Regions from separate parts of the Variovorax monticola genome, predicted to be linked through region 1. Evidence: predicted binding sites of a transcription regulator. Region 1 holds the regulator's gene; each other region holds the start of a gene.
What was found. The regulator sigma-54, encoded in region 1, starts transcription at its own class of promoters, with help from an activator protein. The targets are predictions, from matches to a motif close to TGGCANGNAANCTGCTTT.
Positions count from the first base shown of each region.

Region 1 (4,351 bases):
GACGCCAACATCATTGCCTGGGCTTCGGCCAACGGCCTGGACGGCGCCAAGTTCAAGGAAACCTTCACCTCGTTCAGCGTGGCCAGCAAGGCCAAGCGCGCGACGCAGATGACCGACGCCTACAAGGTGGCCGGCGTGCCGGCGATGGCCGTGGCCGGGCGCTGGTACGTAGACGGCGAGACCGCCGGTAACATGACCAAGGTGCTGCAGGTCGTCAACTACCTGGTTGGCGAAGCGAAGAAGGGTTGAGCCTTGAGGCGGCGCGCATTTGCTGCCGCTGCCTTCTCCCTTTTTGCAAGGGATACCTGGCCCGCTTCGGCGGGCTTTTTCATCTGTGCGTGCGGGGCTGGCGCAATCAGCCGCATACAATGCCGAGCAAGTTTCGTGCCTCTATGACATTGCATTCTTACCCCATCACCACTCCCTTCCTTCGTCGCATCGGCCGCCTGGCCGGCGCCGTGCTGTTGCTGGCCGGCCTCGCCTCGGGCGCGCTGGCCGAAACCGCCGACCGCACCAAGCCGATGAACATCGAGTCGGACGCCATGCGTTACGACGACCTGAAGCAGACCAGCGTGTTCACCGGCAACGTGCTGGTCACGAAGGGCACGATCATCATCCGTGGCGCGCGCATGGACGTGCGACAGGACGCCGAGGGCTACCAGTACGGCGTGGTCACGGCGGCGCCCGGCAAGCGCGCTTACTACAAGCAGAAGCGCAATGCGCCCGACGAGTGGATCGAGGGCGAGTCCGAAGTCATCGAGTACGACAGCCGCGCCGACAACGTCAAGTTCATCCGCAACGCCGTGATGCGCCGCCTGCTGGGCGCCACGCCGAACGACGAGAGCCAGGGCGCGCTGATCGTCTACGACCAGAGCAACGACACCTACACCGTCAACGGTTCCACCGTGCCGGCGAACTCCGCCGTCAACGCATCCGCCCCCGGCGGTCGCGTGAAGACCATCCTGACCCCCAAGGCCGCGGCCGCGCCGGCCGCCGGTGCCTCGGCCCCGGCGGGCGCCAAGGCTGCGCCGGCGGCACCCACCCCGGCGCCCGGCAAGGGCCTGCGCCAGAGCACCACGCTCGACGACGGAGACACCCGCAAGTGATAGAAACCGCTGGATCGCACGACGCCAACGGCGCGCCGGGCAGCCGCCTGGTGGCGCGCGGCCTGAAGAAGAGCTATGGCAGCCGCACGGTGGTGAAAGACGTGTCGCTCAACGTGCAGAAGGGCGAAGTGGTCGGGCTGCTCGGCCCCAACGGCGCGGGCAAGACCACGTCGTTCTACATGATCGTGGGGCTGGTGCGCGCCGACGCGGGCGAGATCACCATCGACGGCGAGCCCATCGCCCACATGCCGATCCACCGGCGCGCCCGCATGGGCCTGAGCTACCTGCCGCAGGAAGCCTCGATCTTCCGCAAGCTCACGGTCGAGGAAAACGTGCGCGCCGTGCTCGAACTGCAGCAGGAGCCCGACGCCAGCGGCAAGCTGGCGCCGCTGTCCAAGGCGCACATCGAGGAGCGCCTGTCCGAGCTGCTGGCCGACCTGCGGGTAGACCACCTGCGCGATTCGCCCGCGCTGGCGCTGTCGGGCGGCGAACGCCGCCGGGTGGAAATTGCGCGTGCGCTGGCCACCCAGCCGCGCTTCATCCTGCTGGACGAGCCCTTTGCCGGCATCGACCCGATCGCGGTCATCGAAATCCAGCGGATCATCAGTTTCCTGAAGGAACGCGGCATCGGCGTGCTCATCACCGACCACAACGTGCGTGAGACGCTGGGCATCTGCGATCACGCGTTCATCATCAGCGACGGGCATGTGCTGGCACAAGGCACGCCCTCGGAGATCGTCGACAACGCCGAGGTACGACGCGTCTACCTTGGCGAGCACTTCCGGATGTAAGGGCGGGTGGGCTCTCCATGAAGCAAGGGCTGTCCCTTCGCGTCTCGCAGCACCTGGCGCTCACGCCGCAGCTGCAGCAGTCCATTCGCCTGCTGCAGCTCTCCACGCTCGAACTGAGCCAGGAGGTCGAGCAGATGCTGGACGAGAACCCGTTCCTCGAGCGCACCGCGGAAGAGGCGGCACGCGAGGAGTTCGGGCTCGACACGGCCGATGCGCCGGTACCGCGCGATGACGGCGGCAGCGATGGAAGCGACGCCATCGAAAGCGAAGGCGACTTCGCCCCGCCGGCTGCCAGCACCTCCACTTCTTCCACCGAGACGACCACCACCAGCACCGCCGAGTCAGACGGACCGGCCACGGAAATCAACGAGCGCGAGCCCGACTGGGAAGGCGACGGCACCGTCGACATGGCCGCGCCCGACGACAGCGAGTGGGGCAGCGACGCCCCCGCGCGCCAGAACAACCTGGGCGACGACGAGCGTGCCGACGCCACCGAGCTCGCGCGCAGCCAGGAGTCGCTGCAGTCGTTCCTGCACCGCCAGGCGCTGAGCCTGCGCCTGAGCGAGAACGACAGTGCCGCGCTGCGCTTCCTGATCGAGTCGCTCAACGACGACGGCTACCTCGAGGACTCGCTGCCCGCGCTGGCCTCGGGCCTGGCCGGCGACGACAACGACCAGTTCGACGACCTGGTGCACCACTTCCAGGTGGCGCTCGGCCTGCTGCAGAGCCTGGAGCCCGTGGGCGTGGGCGCGCGCGACCTGGGCGAATGCCTGGGCATCCAGCTGCGCGCGCTGGCCCGCCCCAACGAGACCGAGCAGGAACAACTGGTCCGCAAGACCGCCATGGCCGTGTGCAAGCAGTCGATGGAGCTGCTGGCGCGGCGCGACTTCAAGCGCCTGGCCACGCTCACGCGCACCAACGAAGAGCTGGTGCGCCTGGCGCTGCAGATCATTGCGCGGCTGGAGCCCAAGCCGGGCCGGCGCTTCGTGGACGTGGAGCGCAACATCGTGGTGCCCGACGTGATCGTCACCAAGACCGGCCGCGGCACCAACATCAAGTTCCGCGTCATGCTGAATCCGGAAGTCATGCCGCGCCTGCGCGTGCACGACATCTACGCGGGCGCCCTGAAGGCGCACAAGGGCGAGGGCAGCCAGGCGCTGTCGCAGCGCCTGCAGGAGGCGCGCTGGTTCATCAAGAACATCCAGCAGCGCTTCGACACCATCCTGCGCGTGAGCAACGCCATCGTCGAGCGGCAAAAAAGCTACTTCGTGCACGGCGAGCTCGCCATGCGCCCGCTGGTGCTGCGCGAAATTGCCGACGAGCTGGGCCTGCACGAGTCGACCATCTCGCGCGTGACCACGGCCAAGTACATGTCCACGCCGTTCGGCACGGTCGAGCTCAAGTATTTCTTCGGCTCGGCGCTGGGCACCGAGACCGGCGGCAATGCGTCGAGCACCGCGGTGCGCGCGCTCATCAAGCAGTTCGTCAGCTCGGAAAGCATCAAGAAGCCGCTGTCGGACAGCCAGATTTCCGAAATGCTGAAAGAGCAGGGCATCGAGTGCGCGCGCCGCACCGTGGCCAAGTACCGCGAGGCGCTGCGCATAGCGCCCGCCAACCTGCGCAAGGCGCTGTAGCGACCCGGCCATGAGCCCTTGCCTCCCTCGCCGCCCGCATCCGTTGTCGCGCCGGGGGCTCGGGTTCTTCGCCTTGGTGGCCGTGCTGCTCTTGCTGCTGTCCACCGGCTGCGCCACCTTGCCCGACGAGGCGCCGCGCCCCGCCGTCAAGGCCATGGCGGTGTCGGGAGACACGGCGCTGGGCAAGATCGCGATGGCCGCCCAGCCCGACCCCGACCTGAGCGGCTTTCGCCTCATGCCCGGCGGCGACTTCGCCTTCGACACCCGCATCCAGCTGGCGCGCCGCGCCCAGCGCACGCTCGACGTGCAGTACTACCAGATCGAGAACGACGAGACCGGCCGCTACCTGCTGCGCACCCTGCGCGACGCCGCGTTGCGCGGCGTGCGGGTGCGCCTGCTGATGGACGACCTCTACACCTCGGGCGAAGACGATCTGCTGCTGGCCTTCGCCGCCACGCCCAACGTCGAGCTGCGCCTGTTCAATCCGTTCCCGGCCGGGCGCGGCAGCATGCTCAAGCGCTTCGCCGCCTCGCTGTTCGACTTCAGCCGCGTGAACCGCCGCATGCACAACAAGCTGTTCATCGCCGACGGCGCGATGGCGGTGGCGGGCGGGCGCAACATCGGCAACCAGTATTTCCGGCGCACTGCGGGCGAGAACTTTCTCGACCTCGACACCTTCGTGACCGGCGCGCTCGTTCCGCGGCTGGGCAGCCTGTTCGACCAGTACTGGAACAGCGTCTACGTGCGGCCCATCGGCGCCGTGGTGCGCACGGAGGTGCCGCGCGACGAACTGCAGCGCCGCTTCGAGGCCGCCACCGGC
Region 1 is NZ_JBPJZP010000007.1:432,715-437,065, forward strand. It holds gene ACSFA5_RS26075 (thiol:disulfide interchange protein DsbA/DsbL) at 1-249, shown strand, start outside; gene lptA (lipopolysaccharide transport periplasmic protein LptA) at 393-1,106, shown strand; gene lptB (LPS export ABC transporter ATP-binding protein) at 1,103-1,897, shown strand; gene rpoN (RNA polymerase factor sigma-54) at 1,915-3,531, shown strand; gene ACSFA5_RS26095 (phospholipase D family protein) at 3,542-4,351, shown strand, end outside.

Region 2 (4,351 bases), on a different contig from region 1:
CACAACGCCATGGCCTCTCACGCCGCTTCATCGAACCCTGCCGGCCTGCCGCCGGGCCTGCCCAAGGCCGACTACCGCAATGCGATGGCGCGCCTGGGCGCCGCGGTGAACATCATCACCACCGACGGCCCCGCGGGCCGCGCGGGCTTCACGGCATCGGCCGTGTGCAGCGTGACCGACGAGCCGCCCACGCTGCTGGTGTGCCTGAACCGCTCGGCGTCGGTGTACCCGGCGTTCAAGGCGAACGGCGTGCTGTGCGTGAACGTGCTGGCCGCGGGGCACCAGTCGCTGTCGGCCCTGTTCGGCGGCAAGACGCCGATGGACGAACGCTTCGCGGCGGGCCGGTGGCGCCGCAACACCACCGGCTCGCCGATGCTCGACGACGCGGCCGTGTCCTTCGACTGCCGCGTGATGCACGCAACGAGCGCGGGCACGCACGACGTGCTGTTCTGCGAGGCGGTGGCCATCGCCATCGGCGGCGCGGCGCAAGGGCTCATCTACTTCGACCGCCGGTATCACGAGATCGCGGTGCCGCCGCAGCATTGACTTTTCTCTTGGAAAGCAAGACCCACGTGCGCGACGCGCGTTCCGTGTTGTCCCCTCTCCCCTCGGGGAGAGGGTCAGGGTGAGGGGGCAGCGGCGCCGGCACGCAGTCGTTGTGGGTTCGAGGCCGCTGCCCTCACCCCAGCCCTCTCCCCAAGGGGAGAGGGAGCAAGACACAGCGCCTTGCCGCAGTCACCGCGGCGTGATGCCCTGCAGCACGATGCGCTGCACGTTCTCCACCGTCTTCTCGAAGAACGCCTCGTCGTCGAGCGTGTGCCCCGACAGCGCCTGCACCTGCACGCCGAAATCCGCGTAGTGCTGCGTGATCGCCCACAGCGCATAGATCAGGTGCTGCGGGTCCACCGGTGCCAGCTTGCCGGCGGCCACCCACGCCACGATCACCTCCGACTTGCGCTCCACCAGCGTGCGCAACTCACGGTCGAGTTCGTCGCGCAGCAGCGGCGCGCCCTGGATCATTTCAAGGCAGAACAGGCGCGACGCATCGGGCCGGTCGCGCGAGATCACGAGCTTGCGGCGGATGTAGTCGCCGATGGCCTGGCTCGGGTCCTGCTCGGCGCTGAAGCCGCGCAGTGGTTCGAGCCACAGCGCGAGCAGGTCGCGCAGCACGTTGACGTAAAGCTCTTCCTTGTTCGCGAAGTAATAGAGCAGGTTGCTCTTGGACACATCGGCGCGCGCCGCCACCTGGTCGATCGACGTGCCGTGCAGGCCGAAGCGCGAGAACAGGCCCAGTGCAGCGCCCAGGATGGCGCTGCGCTTGTCCTCGATCTGGCGCAGCCGGCGGCTCACCGCGGACGCGCTGCGCACCACGGGTTTCGCACGCTTGCGCGCCGGGCTTTCCTTGCTGGCTTCCTTGCTGGTGTTGGCAGCCAGCGCCTTGGTCTTCGGCATCTTCCCTCACTCTCTCTATCTCGGTGTTCGGTCTGGTTCTGGTACTGCGCACCACTGTAAGGCCACGGTGCATCGCCTTGCGTCACGAAGGCGTTCACAGGCTCATGCAAGGGCCTTGCCACGCACCATGCTGACGCGGCCGTTGCGATTTGTCCATTTGGTCCAACTGGCACAGACGTTGCATGGCGAAAGGCATGCCAAGCCAGAGGAACCTGCCATGACCCTGCTGTCCGTCCCCATCATCGATCTCGCGCCTTACTTCGCCGGCACCGCCGAAGGCAAGGCCGAGGTCGCGAAGAAAGTCGATGAAGCCTGCCGCAGCATCGGCTTTCTCGTCATCACCAACCACGGCATTCCGCCGGCGTTGATCTCCAGCGTGTCGTCGCTGTCGCGCACCTTCTTCGACATGCCGCTGGCCGACAAGCGCAAGGTCGACCGGCCGCGCGAAGACGCGGTGCGCGGGTACAGCGCGGTGGGCGAAGAGGGCCTGTCGTACAGCCTGGAAGAGGCGGCCCCCGGCGACCTGAAGGAGTCGTTCTCGGTCGGCCCGTCGAACGTGCCGAACGACGACTACCACCGCGGCCCTGCCGCCGGCCCGCACTTCGAGCCCAACAGCTGGCCGCCCATAGACGGTTTCCGCGAAGCCTACGAGGGCTACTTCGAGGCCATGAGCGATCTCTCGCGCTCGCTGATGCGCATCTTCGCGCTCGGCCTGTCGCTGCCGGAAAACTTCTTCGACGACAAGATCGACGCGCACATCAGCATGTTCCGCGTGCTGAGCTATCCGCCCCAGCGCGAGCAGCCGCTGCCCGGCCAGTTGCGCGCGGGTGCGCACAGCGACTACGGCAGCCTGACGATCGTGCTGCCCGACGACAAGGGCCTGCAGGTGTTCAACAAGGCCGGCCAGTGGGTCGACGTGCCGCAGGTCGAGGGCGGCCTGGTGGTGAACATCGCCGACCTGATGATGCAGTGGACCAACGACCAGTGGGTGTCCACGCTGCACCGGGTGATCAACCCGCCGTTCGAGGTGGCGAGCACCAACCGCCGGCAGTCGCTGGTGTTCTTTCACCAGCCCAACTACGACGCGATGGTGGAGTGCCTGCCCGTCTGCCTGGCACCTGGGGAGAGCGCCAAGTACCCCCCCATTACTTCCGGCGACCACCTGACCTCGAAGTTCGTCAAGCAGACGACGTTCGGCGGGACCAAGGCAACCGCCTGATCGGGCCCCACGCACATGGCGCACCTCTCTTATGTCAACGTCTTCGCCAAGGACGTGGTCGCGCTCAGCGGCTTCTACCAGCGCGTGTTCGGCTTCCCGGAAATCGAGGCGATCCGCTCGCCGATCTTTCGCGGGCTGGACACCGGCAAGTCGAGCCTCGGCTTCAACGCGCTCGATGCCTACGAGCTGCTGCACCTTTCCGAGTTCTCCGACACGCGCGGCGTGAAGTTTCTGCTGAACATCGACGTCGACAGCCAGGCCGATGTCGACCGCATGGTGCCCGTGGCGCTGGAGGCCGGCGCCACGCTCGTCAAGCCGCCGTACGTCACCTACTACCACTGGTACCAGTCGGTGCTGCTCGACCCCGAAGGCAATGTGTTCCGCATCAATTTCATGATGTAGCGGCACGCGGCGTTCGTCTCCTTCTTCTTGCCCTTGTCTCTTCCCATGCTCCTCACGAAAGGTTGCTCCATGCTGCGCACTCCCTCCCACGGCACCACCCTCGGCCTGGCCCTGAGCCTCGCAGCCGGCGGCGCGTTGTTCACGACGCTGCCCGCCGCGGCCGCCGACGGCTTCACGCTGAAGGACAAGCCGAAGATCGCGATGCTCTACTTCGGCCCGAAGAACGACGGTGGCTGGACGCAGGCCTTCGACGAAGCCCGCGTGAAGATCGAGAAGGAAATCGGCCAGAAGATCCAGTTCGTCGAAAACGTGCCCGAAGACGCCTCGGCCATCAAGCCGGCGGCCGAGAAGTTCATTCAGCGCGGCGCCAACATCGTCATCGGCACCGCCTTCGGCTATTCCGACAGCTTCAAGGACCTGGCCGCCAAGTACCCCGACGTGGCCTTTCTGAACGGCTCGGGCACCACCAACGGCACCAACCTCGAATCGTTCTACGGCCGCACCTACGAGAGCCAGTACCTCTGCGGCATGGCCGCGGGCGCGGCGTCCAAGACCGGCAAGCTCGGCTTCGTCGCGGCCAACCCCTTCGGCGTGGTGAACTGGACCATCAACGCCTTCGCGCTCGGCGCGCAGAAGATGAACCCCGCCGCCACCGTCAACGTGATCTACACCGGCGCATGGAACGACCCCATCAAGGAACGCGCCGCCGCCGCCGCGCTCATCGACCAGGGCGCCGACGTGATCGGCCAGCACGTGGACAGCCCCACGCCGCAAATCGTGGCGCAGGAGCGCGGCGTGTACGGCACCGGCCACCACCGCGACCTGCGCCAGTTCGCGCCCAAGGCCACGCTGTGTTCCTCCGTGTGGGTGTGGGACAGGTTCCTCACGCCGGAGCTGAAGAAGGTCATGGCCGGCGGCTGGAAGCCTGCCCCCTACGGCGCCTTCATCGAGATGAAGGACGGCGGCACCGACATCGCCGGCTTCGGCCCCGCCGTGCCCAAGGACAAGGCCGCGGTCATCACCGCCGAGCGCGACGCGATCATGAAGGGCAAGCAGGTGTATGCCGGCCCGCTGGCCGACCGCGACGGCAAGGAGCGCGTGGCCAAGGGCGCCGTGCTGTCCGATGCCGACCTGTGGAAGATGGACTGGTTCGTCAAGGGTGTGGTCACGCAGAAGTAAGCCCCCAGCAAGCACCGACCACGCCCATGCCCAACGCGCTCGAACTCACCGGCATCCGCAAGTCCTTCGACGGCTTCGCGGCACTGACCGACGCACACT
Region 2 is NZ_JBPJZP010000010.1:73,640-77,990, reverse strand. It holds gene rutF (NADH-dependent FMN reductase RutF) at 10-546, shown strand; gene rutR (HTH-type transcriptional regulator RutR) at 736-1,452, opposite strand; gene ACSFA5_RS31750 (isopenicillin N synthase family dioxygenase) at 1,670-2,671, shown strand; gene ACSFA5_RS31745 (VOC family protein) at 2,687-3,073, shown strand; gene ACSFA5_RS31740 (BMP family ABC transporter substrate-binding protein) at 3,143-4,252, shown strand; gene ACSFA5_RS31735 (ABC transporter ATP-binding protein) at 4,279-4,351, shown strand, end outside.
Region 2: the regulator sigma-54 is predicted to act here: its motif matches at 1,620-1,637, upstream of ACSFA5_RS31750 (isopenicillin N synthase family dioxygenase).

Region 3 (4,351 bases), on a different contig from region 1:
CCACGCTCGCCGTGCAGGCGGCCCTGGACATGGGCGACGCCGTGCGCGACATCAACCGCATCCATCGCGACAGCGGCCGCCCGGAGATCAGCGTGGGCATCGGCATCAACAGCGGCGTGATGAGCGTGGGTGACATGGGCTCTGCCGCGCGTCGCAGCTACACCGTGGTGGGCGACGCGGTCAACCTCGCGTCCCGGCTCGAGGGCCTGAGCGGGCACTACGGCGTGGAAATCGTGGCCAGCGGCGCGACCCAGGCGCTGGCGCCCTCCCTCCTCTGGCAAGAGCTCGACAGCGTGCGCGTCAAGGGCAAGGCCCAGGCGGTTGCGGTGTTCACGCCGTTGGCCGCGCGCACGCCCGAGGCCGTCGAACAGGCCCGCCCGGTGCTCGAGCGCTGGAGCGAAGTGCTCGCCGCCTACCGGCGCCAGGACTGGGCCCTGGGCCGAAACCTGCTCGCCCCCTTGCTTGCAGCGGATGCCAAAAAAGTCCTTTACCAGCTGTATGCCCAGCGTTTAGCCTCGATGGCGTTGCGCCCGCAAGACCCGAACTGGGACGGTGCAACCCGGTTCGAAACCAAATGACGGCCGACACACCCAGGGGGGCTCTCACAATGCAGGTTCGTGTGCTGGGTTGCTCGGGCGCCATCGCCAAAGGCTGCCGCACCACCTCGTTTCTGGTGGACACAGACTTGCTTGTCGACGCGGGTACGGGGGTCGGAGACCTCACGCTCGACGAAATGGCGGCCATCGACGACGTGGTGCTCACCCACAGCCACCTCGACCACATCGCCGCGCTGCCCCTGATGCTCGACGCCGTCGGCAGCCGCCGCACCCAGCCGCTGCGGGTGCATGCGCTGAGGGCCACCATCGAGGCGCTGCGCACGCATGTGTTCAACAACGTCATCTGGCCGGACTTCGAAAGCATTCCGAGCCAGGACGCGCCCTTCGTGAGCTTTCATGACATCGCGGTAGGGCAGTCGCTGCAGTTGGGCAGCCGCCAGCCCAAGTGCATCGAGGTGCTGCCAGCCGTGCACACCGTGCCGGCGTGCGGCTTCGCCGTGCGGCGCGCGCAAGGGGGCGCTCACTGGGTCTTCAGCGGCGATACCGAGCGCAATGCGCCCTTCTGGGAGCGGGTGAACGCGCTGGATGTGGCGATGCTGGTGATAGAGACGGCCTTCAGCAGCCGGGAACAGGCGCTGGCCGAGCGCAGCCTGCATCTGTCGCCGTCGGTGCTGGCCGATGAGCTGGCCCTTATCGAGCCGGGCAGGCATTACCCGATCTACATCACCCACACCAAGCCGGCGGAAACCGAGGAAATCATGAGCCAGATCGAGGTGCTGGCGGCCCGACAGGTGGCGGGGCTGGCGCAACGGGACATTCGCTGGCTGAAGGCGGATGGGGTGCTGACGTTTTGAGTTCAGTGGCGCGCGGGAGTGACAAACTTGTCACTGATTGTTGCGGCCGAGAGCGAAAAGTGTCACTCGCTGTAACTGAAATGTAAACAAATGCACTAGTTGGAGGGTGTAAACGATTGAAATCCGGTTGGCACAGATGCTGCGGAAGGTACTGTGCTCCGGGCTGGTTCCCGGGCTCAACCAACCAACCTGGAGTTAGTTCAATGAATCACCGCACTCTCGCCCGCCGCGCTCAGGCCGGCTTTACCCTTATCGAATTGATGATCGTTGTGGCGATCATTGGTATCTTGGCTGCTGTGGCTCTGCCGGCTTATCAGGATTACACAGCTAAGTCGCAAGTTGCTGCGGCTATTGCCGAAGTCAGCCCGGGCAAGGTTGGTATTGAAGGCAAGATTACCGACGGCAAGGCTGTTAGCGACCCGACCGACATCGGTCTTGCAGCCTCTACACCGCGTTGCTCGGCGATCACTGCCAGCTTCCTGGTGGCCGGCGAGGGCGCAGCGACGATCGCGTGCACGCTGATCGGCGGTTCGCAAGTCGCAGGCAAAACCATTACTCTCACCCGCACGAAAGACACCGCAACGGCCGCTGCCGCAACCGGCACCACCCCCGCCGTTAGCCCTGGTGGTTGGAATTGCGCTTTCTCGGGCGCAGCCAAGCTGTCGCCTGTTACTTGCCCCGGCGTGTAATCGTCTCCGCATAAAAAAACCGCCTTCGCAGTCTGTGTAAATAGTCTGCGGTTGCTCTAGCAACGATGCCCTCCAGGCGCTAGCCTGGAGGGCATCGTTGTTGTTTGTGGAGCATCCCGATGGCCCACGCAGTGGAGAGAGCCGGTAACAAGCCGCTTTATTTCCCGTCATGCTTGATAAATTGGTCTGGCCCGATGCGGTGGTCCGGGTCATAGACGCATGGATCGCTGCATTGACGTTGAGTGATCTCGGCTTTGCCAAGTCAATTCCGCAATTGCATGGGCGCCCCACCCTACGACCCCGCCAACCTGTTGCGGCTGTAACTCTGGGGCTACCTCAACACTGTACGTTCGTCCCGGGCGCTGGAGCCCGAATGTCACCGCAACGTCGAGTGCACGTGGCTGCTGGGCCGCCTCGCCCCGGCCTACAAGACCATCGCCAAATTCCGTCGGGGCAATCTGCAGGCACTGGTCGCCACCAGCGCTGCCTTCGTGCAGTTCACCCGTAGCCAGCGCCTCATTGCCTCCATTACCGTTGCCATCGTCGGCCCTCGAAGCTTGGCCGAGCAGGCACAGCGCAACGCCCGGGAGGTGATTTTGAGGGGTCGCCTAATACACACGTTTCGAGTATCAAACGTAAGCGAACGTCGAGCACAGGAAAAATTGGCTGAATGACCGCTGCGAAAACGCATACCCCGATTGAAAATGCGCCAGCGCAGCACCTCATCCCTGTGTTTTGTCGCGCGCTGATTACGTTGCCGTTCATTTTTCCCCTAGCGGCGGGCCCTTCAGTCAACGCCTGGCAGCAGTTGGCGTCGTGGCTGTGCATAGCGTTGTTGTTGGTTTTGATGAAGTCAAGGGCCGCCTTAGCGAATCCTTGGGTGCTGGCCTGGCTTGCCTTAATTGCATTCCTTGTCACGGTCTCTACCGACTCGGGGCTCGGCCCCAGCGCTCGAATCCCCGCAGTCGTTGTCATCTTGCTCACCACCATGGCGGCCTGCATGGGTTCGAGCCTCGTTCACCGCGGCACCCGCTGGCATGTGGTGCTCGGCCAGGGTCTGCTAAGCGCTGGACTCATCAGCGCGGTGCTAGGCCTGCTCCAGTACTACGGCTTAGCAGAGCATCTGGAGCCCTGGACGACCTCCCCTGCGGTGGGACAGGCTTTCGGCAATCTGCGCCAGCGCAACCAGTTCGCCAGCTTGATCAGCATGGCCTTTATTGCCGCCCTCTGGCTTCATGCGACGCGCAAAAGCGCGGTCCCCTCCAATCGCATTGCGTCGGCGGGCGCCGTCATCTTGCTGGTGGTGGCCGCCGCAGCGTCCACGTCGCGAACGGGTCTGCTGGAGTTTTTGCTGATCATTGCCTCCGCGGCCTGGATGGCGCGTCGTGAACGCCGTGGCTCGCGCCTCGGCGTGAAGGCCGGGCCGGAGGTGTCGCACCGGTTGCCCGCCCCAATGGCGCTGCTCTCCCTGATTCCGCTGTATTTCGCAGCCGCCTGGGTCTTGCCGCAACTCGTCGGCGGTGGAACCGAGAGCATGGCGCAGCGCCTGAGCGAAGGCGCCCCGGTGGGCCACAGCCGGCTGATTCTCTGGCACAACGTGCTGACGCTCATCGCGGAACACCCGTGGCGGGGATGGGGCTGGGGCGAACTGAGCTTCGCGCACTACATGCACAGCACGCTGTACCCGGGGGCACGCTTCGTCGAGATCCTCGACAACGCCCACAACCTGCCACTGCACCTTGCGGTCGAGCTCGGCATTCCTGCGGCTGTGCTCGTGTGCGGTGGCTTCATCTGGTTCATGGTCACCGCGCAGCCGTGGCGCGAGCGCGATCCGTTCCGCCTCATGGCCTGGGGGCTGCTGGGCGTGATCGTGCTGCACAGCCTGCTCGAATATCCACTGTGGTACGGACCGTTCCAGATGGTCTTCGGTCTTTGCCTCGGCGTACTCTGGCCCGCCAGGCGAGCGGAAGCAGATCGACCTCGGCCCAAGTTTCACGCCATGTCGTCGGTCACGGCGGCGGTGTTGATCGCCATCGTTGGCTATGCAAGCTGGGACTACATCCGCATCAGCCAGATCTATCTGCCTCGGGATGAGCGGCTGCCGCAGTACGAGGAGCACCCCCTTGAAAAAGCGCAAGGCTCGTGGCTGTTTGCGAATCAGGTCGACTTCGCCAGGCTCACCCTGACCACGGTGACCGCCTCCAATGCGGCGGAAATCCATGCGCTGGCTCAACGCCTCGTGCATTTCTCC
Region 3 is NZ_JBPJZP010000005.1:338,555-342,905, reverse strand. It holds gene ACSFA5_RS19410 (CHASE2 domain-containing protein) at 1-578, shown strand, start outside; gene ACSFA5_RS19405 (3',5'-cyclic-nucleotide phosphodiesterase) at 608-1,411, shown strand; gene ACSFA5_RS19400 (pilin) at 1,615-2,100, shown strand; partial or broken gene ACSFA5_RS19395 (transposase) at 2,442-2,774, shown strand; gene ACSFA5_RS19390 (PglL family O-oligosaccharyltransferase) at 2,771-4,351, shown strand, end outside.
Region 3: the regulator sigma-54 is predicted to act here: its motif matches at 1,540-1,557, upstream of ACSFA5_RS19400 (pilin).

Region 4 (4,351 bases), 270 kb from region 1:
CGACTGCGCCAGCGCGTCGGCCAGTGCTTCCTTGCCGATGCCGACCGCGGAGGTCGCCGTGAAGGCGCTGATTTGGAGAGGGGGAATTCGGGACGGCACGATCTTGTAGGTGGGCTTGCTGACAACGGGGGCGCCAGGAGGAAGCGCAAGAAAAGGAAGCAGAAACGAGCAAAAGTGAATGTATACGCGAACAGCGTACCAGTTGCGGCGCGCGCGGCGCGTCGGTCATGTCCTATATCGCGGGGCGCCCGGAGGCCGTCCGGGGGCGCTCGAACGCGGCTTCAGTGCGGCTTCGCTTCCGTCTCAGGGCCGGTCCGCGGGCCCGGCGACGGCCGTGAGCCGCGAGGCCAGCGCCACCAGCACCAGCACCGGCACGCCCAGCACGGCCGTGGCGGTGAAGAAGGTGGCGTAGCCGTAGGCGTCGACGAACACGCCCGAATAGCCGGCAATGAACTTGGGCAGCAGCAGCATCAGCGAGCTGAACAGCGCGTACTGCGTGGCCGAGTAGCTGATGTTCGTCAGGCTCGACAGGTAGGCAATGAAGGCCGCCGAGGCGATGCCGCCAGCCAGGTTGTCGGCCGAGACCACCGCGATCAGCGCCGTCAGGTCGTGCCCGCGCGAGGCCAGCCAGGCGAACAGCAGGTTGCTGGCCGCGCTCAGCACCGCGCCCAGCATCAGCACGCGCATCACGCCCAGGCGCATCGACAGCACGCCCCCCACGAAGGCGCCCGCCAGCGTCATGACCACGCCGTAGATCTTGCTGACCGTGGCCACCTCGTCCTTGGTGAAGCCCATGTCCACGTAGAACGGGTTGGCCATGATGCCCATCACCACGTCGCTGATGCGGTAGATGGCAATCAGCGAGAGGATCAGCACCGCCTGCCACTTGTAGCGGCGGATGAAGTCGGCAAAGGGCTCGATCAGCACGTTGCGCAGCCACTCGGCCGCGTTCTTCGTCGGGGGCAGCATGCGGCGCACCGGCTCGGGCGACAGCAGCACGGTGACGACGCCGACCGACATGGAGGCCGCCATCACCAGGTAGGCCGTCTTCCAGGCGCCGTTCTGGTAAGCCGCCGCACCCGTGGCCGCCACGGCCGGTGCCACCTCGGCCCAGGCCGCGACCCACAGCACGCCGGCGCCGGCCCAGATCATCGCGAGCCGGTAGCCCGTCTGGTAGGCGGCGGCCAGCGCGGCCTGCTTGCGCGTCTCGGCCGATTCGATGCGAAAGGCGTCCAGCGCGATGTCCTGCGTGGCCGAGCCGAAGGCCACCAGCAGCGCGCACCAGATCAGCGGCTTGAGCCCCAGGCGCGGGTCGTTCATGGCCATGCCGACCAGCCCCACGATCACCACGCCCTGCGCCAGCAGCAGCCAGCCGCGCCGGCGCCCGAGCAGCGTGGTCAGCGGCGGCAGCGGCAGCCGGTCGACCAGCGGCGCCCAGACCCACTTGAAGCCATAGGCCAGCCCGACCCAGCTCAGGTAGCCGATGGTGGTGCGGTCGATGCCCGCCTCGCGCAGGCGAAAGCTCAGCGTGCCCAGCACCAGCAGCAGCGGCAGCCCGGCCGAGAAACCCAGCGCCAGCATGCGCAGCGTGGCAGGTTCGAGGTAGACCTTCAGCGCGTCGCGCCAGGGCGGTTTGGGGGCGGTGGGGGTTTCGGCGGGCGTGGCGGACATGAGCTTCGGATTGTCCATGAGTGACGCCCGGCTGCGGCAAGGCGCCGGCACCGCGGCCGAAGGCGCAGGTTGTCCGTGGTGCTCCGGGGGCCATCGGGGCGTCGTTCGTCTTCATTTGTTCCTATGATCCGGCCCCTATGTGCCTACGATGCGACCGCCCCACCTCTGCTGTTTCCGCCGCTTCTGCCGCTTCCGCGTGGAACCCCCGGCGAGCCTTCCTGCTGGCCGCCGCGGGCGCGGCCCTGGCCGGCCCGGCGCTCGCGCAGGTCAACGTCGGCAATGCCTCGATGGCGCGCAACCTCGTGCCCGCCGACAAGATCGAGGCGGCCGGCGTGCAGCAGTACGGCCAGTTGCTCGAACAGGCGCGCGCCAAGGGTGCGCTCGCGGGCGACGGCAACCCGCAGCTGCAGCGCCTGCGCACCATCGCCAACCGCCTCATTCCCTTCGCCATGCCGTGGAACTCGCGCGCCCGCGAATGGAAGTGGGAGGTCAACCTGATCGGCAGCAAGCAGGTCAACGCCTTCTGCATGCCCGGCGGCAAGATCGCCTTCTTCACCGGCATCCTCGACCAGCTCAAGCTGAGCGACGACGAGGTCGCCATGGTCATGGGCCACGAAATGGCCCACGCGCTGCGCGAGCACGCACGCGCCCGCATGGCCAAGAGCGCGGGCACCGGGGCGGCGCTTTCCATCGGTGCGCAGCTGCTCGGCCTGGGGCAGGTGGGCGACATGGCGGCGCGCGCCGGCACGCAGCTCATCACGCTCAAGTTCAGCCGCGGCGACGAAACCGAGGCCGACCTGGTGGGCCTGGAGCTCGCGGCCCGCGCGGGCTATGACCCGAAGGCGTCGGTGTCGCTGTGGCAGAAGATGGCCACGGCGTCGAAGAACCAGGGCGGGCTGAGCTTCCTGTCGACGCACCCGAGCGGGCCGGACCGCATCGCGAAGCTGGAAGCGAACCTGCCGAAGGTGGACAGGCTGTACCGGGACGCGAAGAAGACCTGAGCTTTCTGTTTTTCTCCCTCCCCCGTTGGGGGAGGGTCGGGGTGGGGGCACGACGGCCTCCTGAAAAGCGCGGCGCCTGATCGAAGGCCTGCCCCCATCCCAGCCTTCCCCCAGAAGGGGAAGGAGTCAATCCGAGACCGCATTCCTGCCTTGCTCCCTCCCCTCCCGGGGGAGGGCGGGGGTGGGGGTGGGGGCACGACGGCCTCCTGAAAAGCGCGGCGCCTGATTGAAGGCCTGCCCCCATCCCAGCCTTCCCCCGGAAGGGGAAGGAGCCAATCCAACGCCCCCTTTCCGCTGGCACGCCGCTTGCATCTCAACTTGTACACATGTTTGGATGCCTGATGATGGTGCATGAAGAAAACGGATCTCCCGCCGCCGCCTGGATCGCGAAATTCGCGTCCCCCGTCGTCGACACGCGCGCCAGCCAAGCCCTGGGTTCCGCCCTGCCGCTCGCCGGCTTGCGCTTCGCGGTCAAGGACAACATCGACGTGGCCGGCGTGCCCACCACCGCCGCCTGCCCGGCCTTCGAGCGCCACCCCACGGTCCACGCGGCCGTGGTGCAGCGCCTGCTCGAAGCCGGTGCATCGCTGGCCGGCAAGACCAACCTCGACCAGTTCGCCTGCGGCCTGAACGGCACACGCTCGCCTTACGGCGAGGTGCCCAACGCTTTCGACGCGCGCTGCGTGTCGGGCGGCTCCAGCTCGGGCTCGGCCTACCTGGTGGCCGCCGGCGAGGTCGACTTCGCGCTCGGCACCGACACCGCAGGCTCGGGCCGCGTGCCTGCCGGGCTCAACAACATCGTCGGCCTGAAGCCTTCGCGCGGCCTGCTGAGCACCTTCGGCGTGGTGCCGGCGGCGCAGAGCGCGGACTGCGTTTCCATCTTCGCGACCACCGTCGCCACCGCCGTCGACGTGCTGCTGGCCGCCGCCGGCCACGACGCGCGCGACCCGTACTCGCGCGACCTGCGCCTGGACCGCGAGCCGCTGCCCGCGCGCTTCTCCTTCGGCGTGCCCGACACGCTGAGCTTTTTCGGCGACACCGCCGCCGAGCAGGCCTTCAACGACGCCACCGCGCGGCTGCTGGCCATGGGCGGCTCGCCCGTCACCATTGCCTACGCGCCGCTCGCCGAGGCCGCCGCGCTGCTGTACGAAAGCGCGCTGGTCGCCGAGCGCTACGCCGCGGTGCGCGAATTCTTCGACGCGCACGCCGACGAGGTCATCGAGCCCGTGCGCGGCATCCTCGCCGCCGGCCGCGGCTACAACGCCGCCGACGTGTTCGACGCGCAAACGCACCTGCGCGCCATCGCGCAGAAGGTCGAGCCGATGTGGCGCGGCATCGACGTGCTGGTGGTGCCCACCGCGCCCACGCACTACACCCGCGAGCAGATGCGTGCCGACCCGGTGGCGCTCAACCGCAACCTGGGCGGGTACACCAACTTCGTCAACCTGCTCGACTACGCCGCGCTCTCGGTGCCCAGCAGCCTGCGCGACGACGGCCTGCCGTTCGGCATCACGCTGATCGGGCCCTGCGGCAGCGACCTGGCACTGGCCGACCTGGGCCAGCGCTACCACCACGCCACGGGACTCGCGCAGGGCGCCACGGGCAAGCCGCTGCCCGCGATGCGCGCCATTCCGGGGCTCGCCGCAGCCGGTGCCGACATGCTGCCTGTCGCCGTGGTC
Region 4 is NZ_JBPJZP010000007.1:161,878-166,228, forward strand. It holds gene ACSFA5_RS24860 (beta-ketoacyl-[acyl-carrier-protein] synthase family protein) at 1-99, opposite strand, end outside; gene ACSFA5_RS24865 (AmpG family muropeptide MFS transporter) at 304-1,689, opposite strand; gene ACSFA5_RS24870 (M48 family metallopeptidase) at 1,809-2,672, shown strand; gene atzF (allophanate hydrolase) at 3,014-4,351, shown strand, end outside.
Region 4: the regulator sigma-54 is predicted to act here: its motif matches at 2,968-2,985, upstream of atzF (allophanate hydrolase).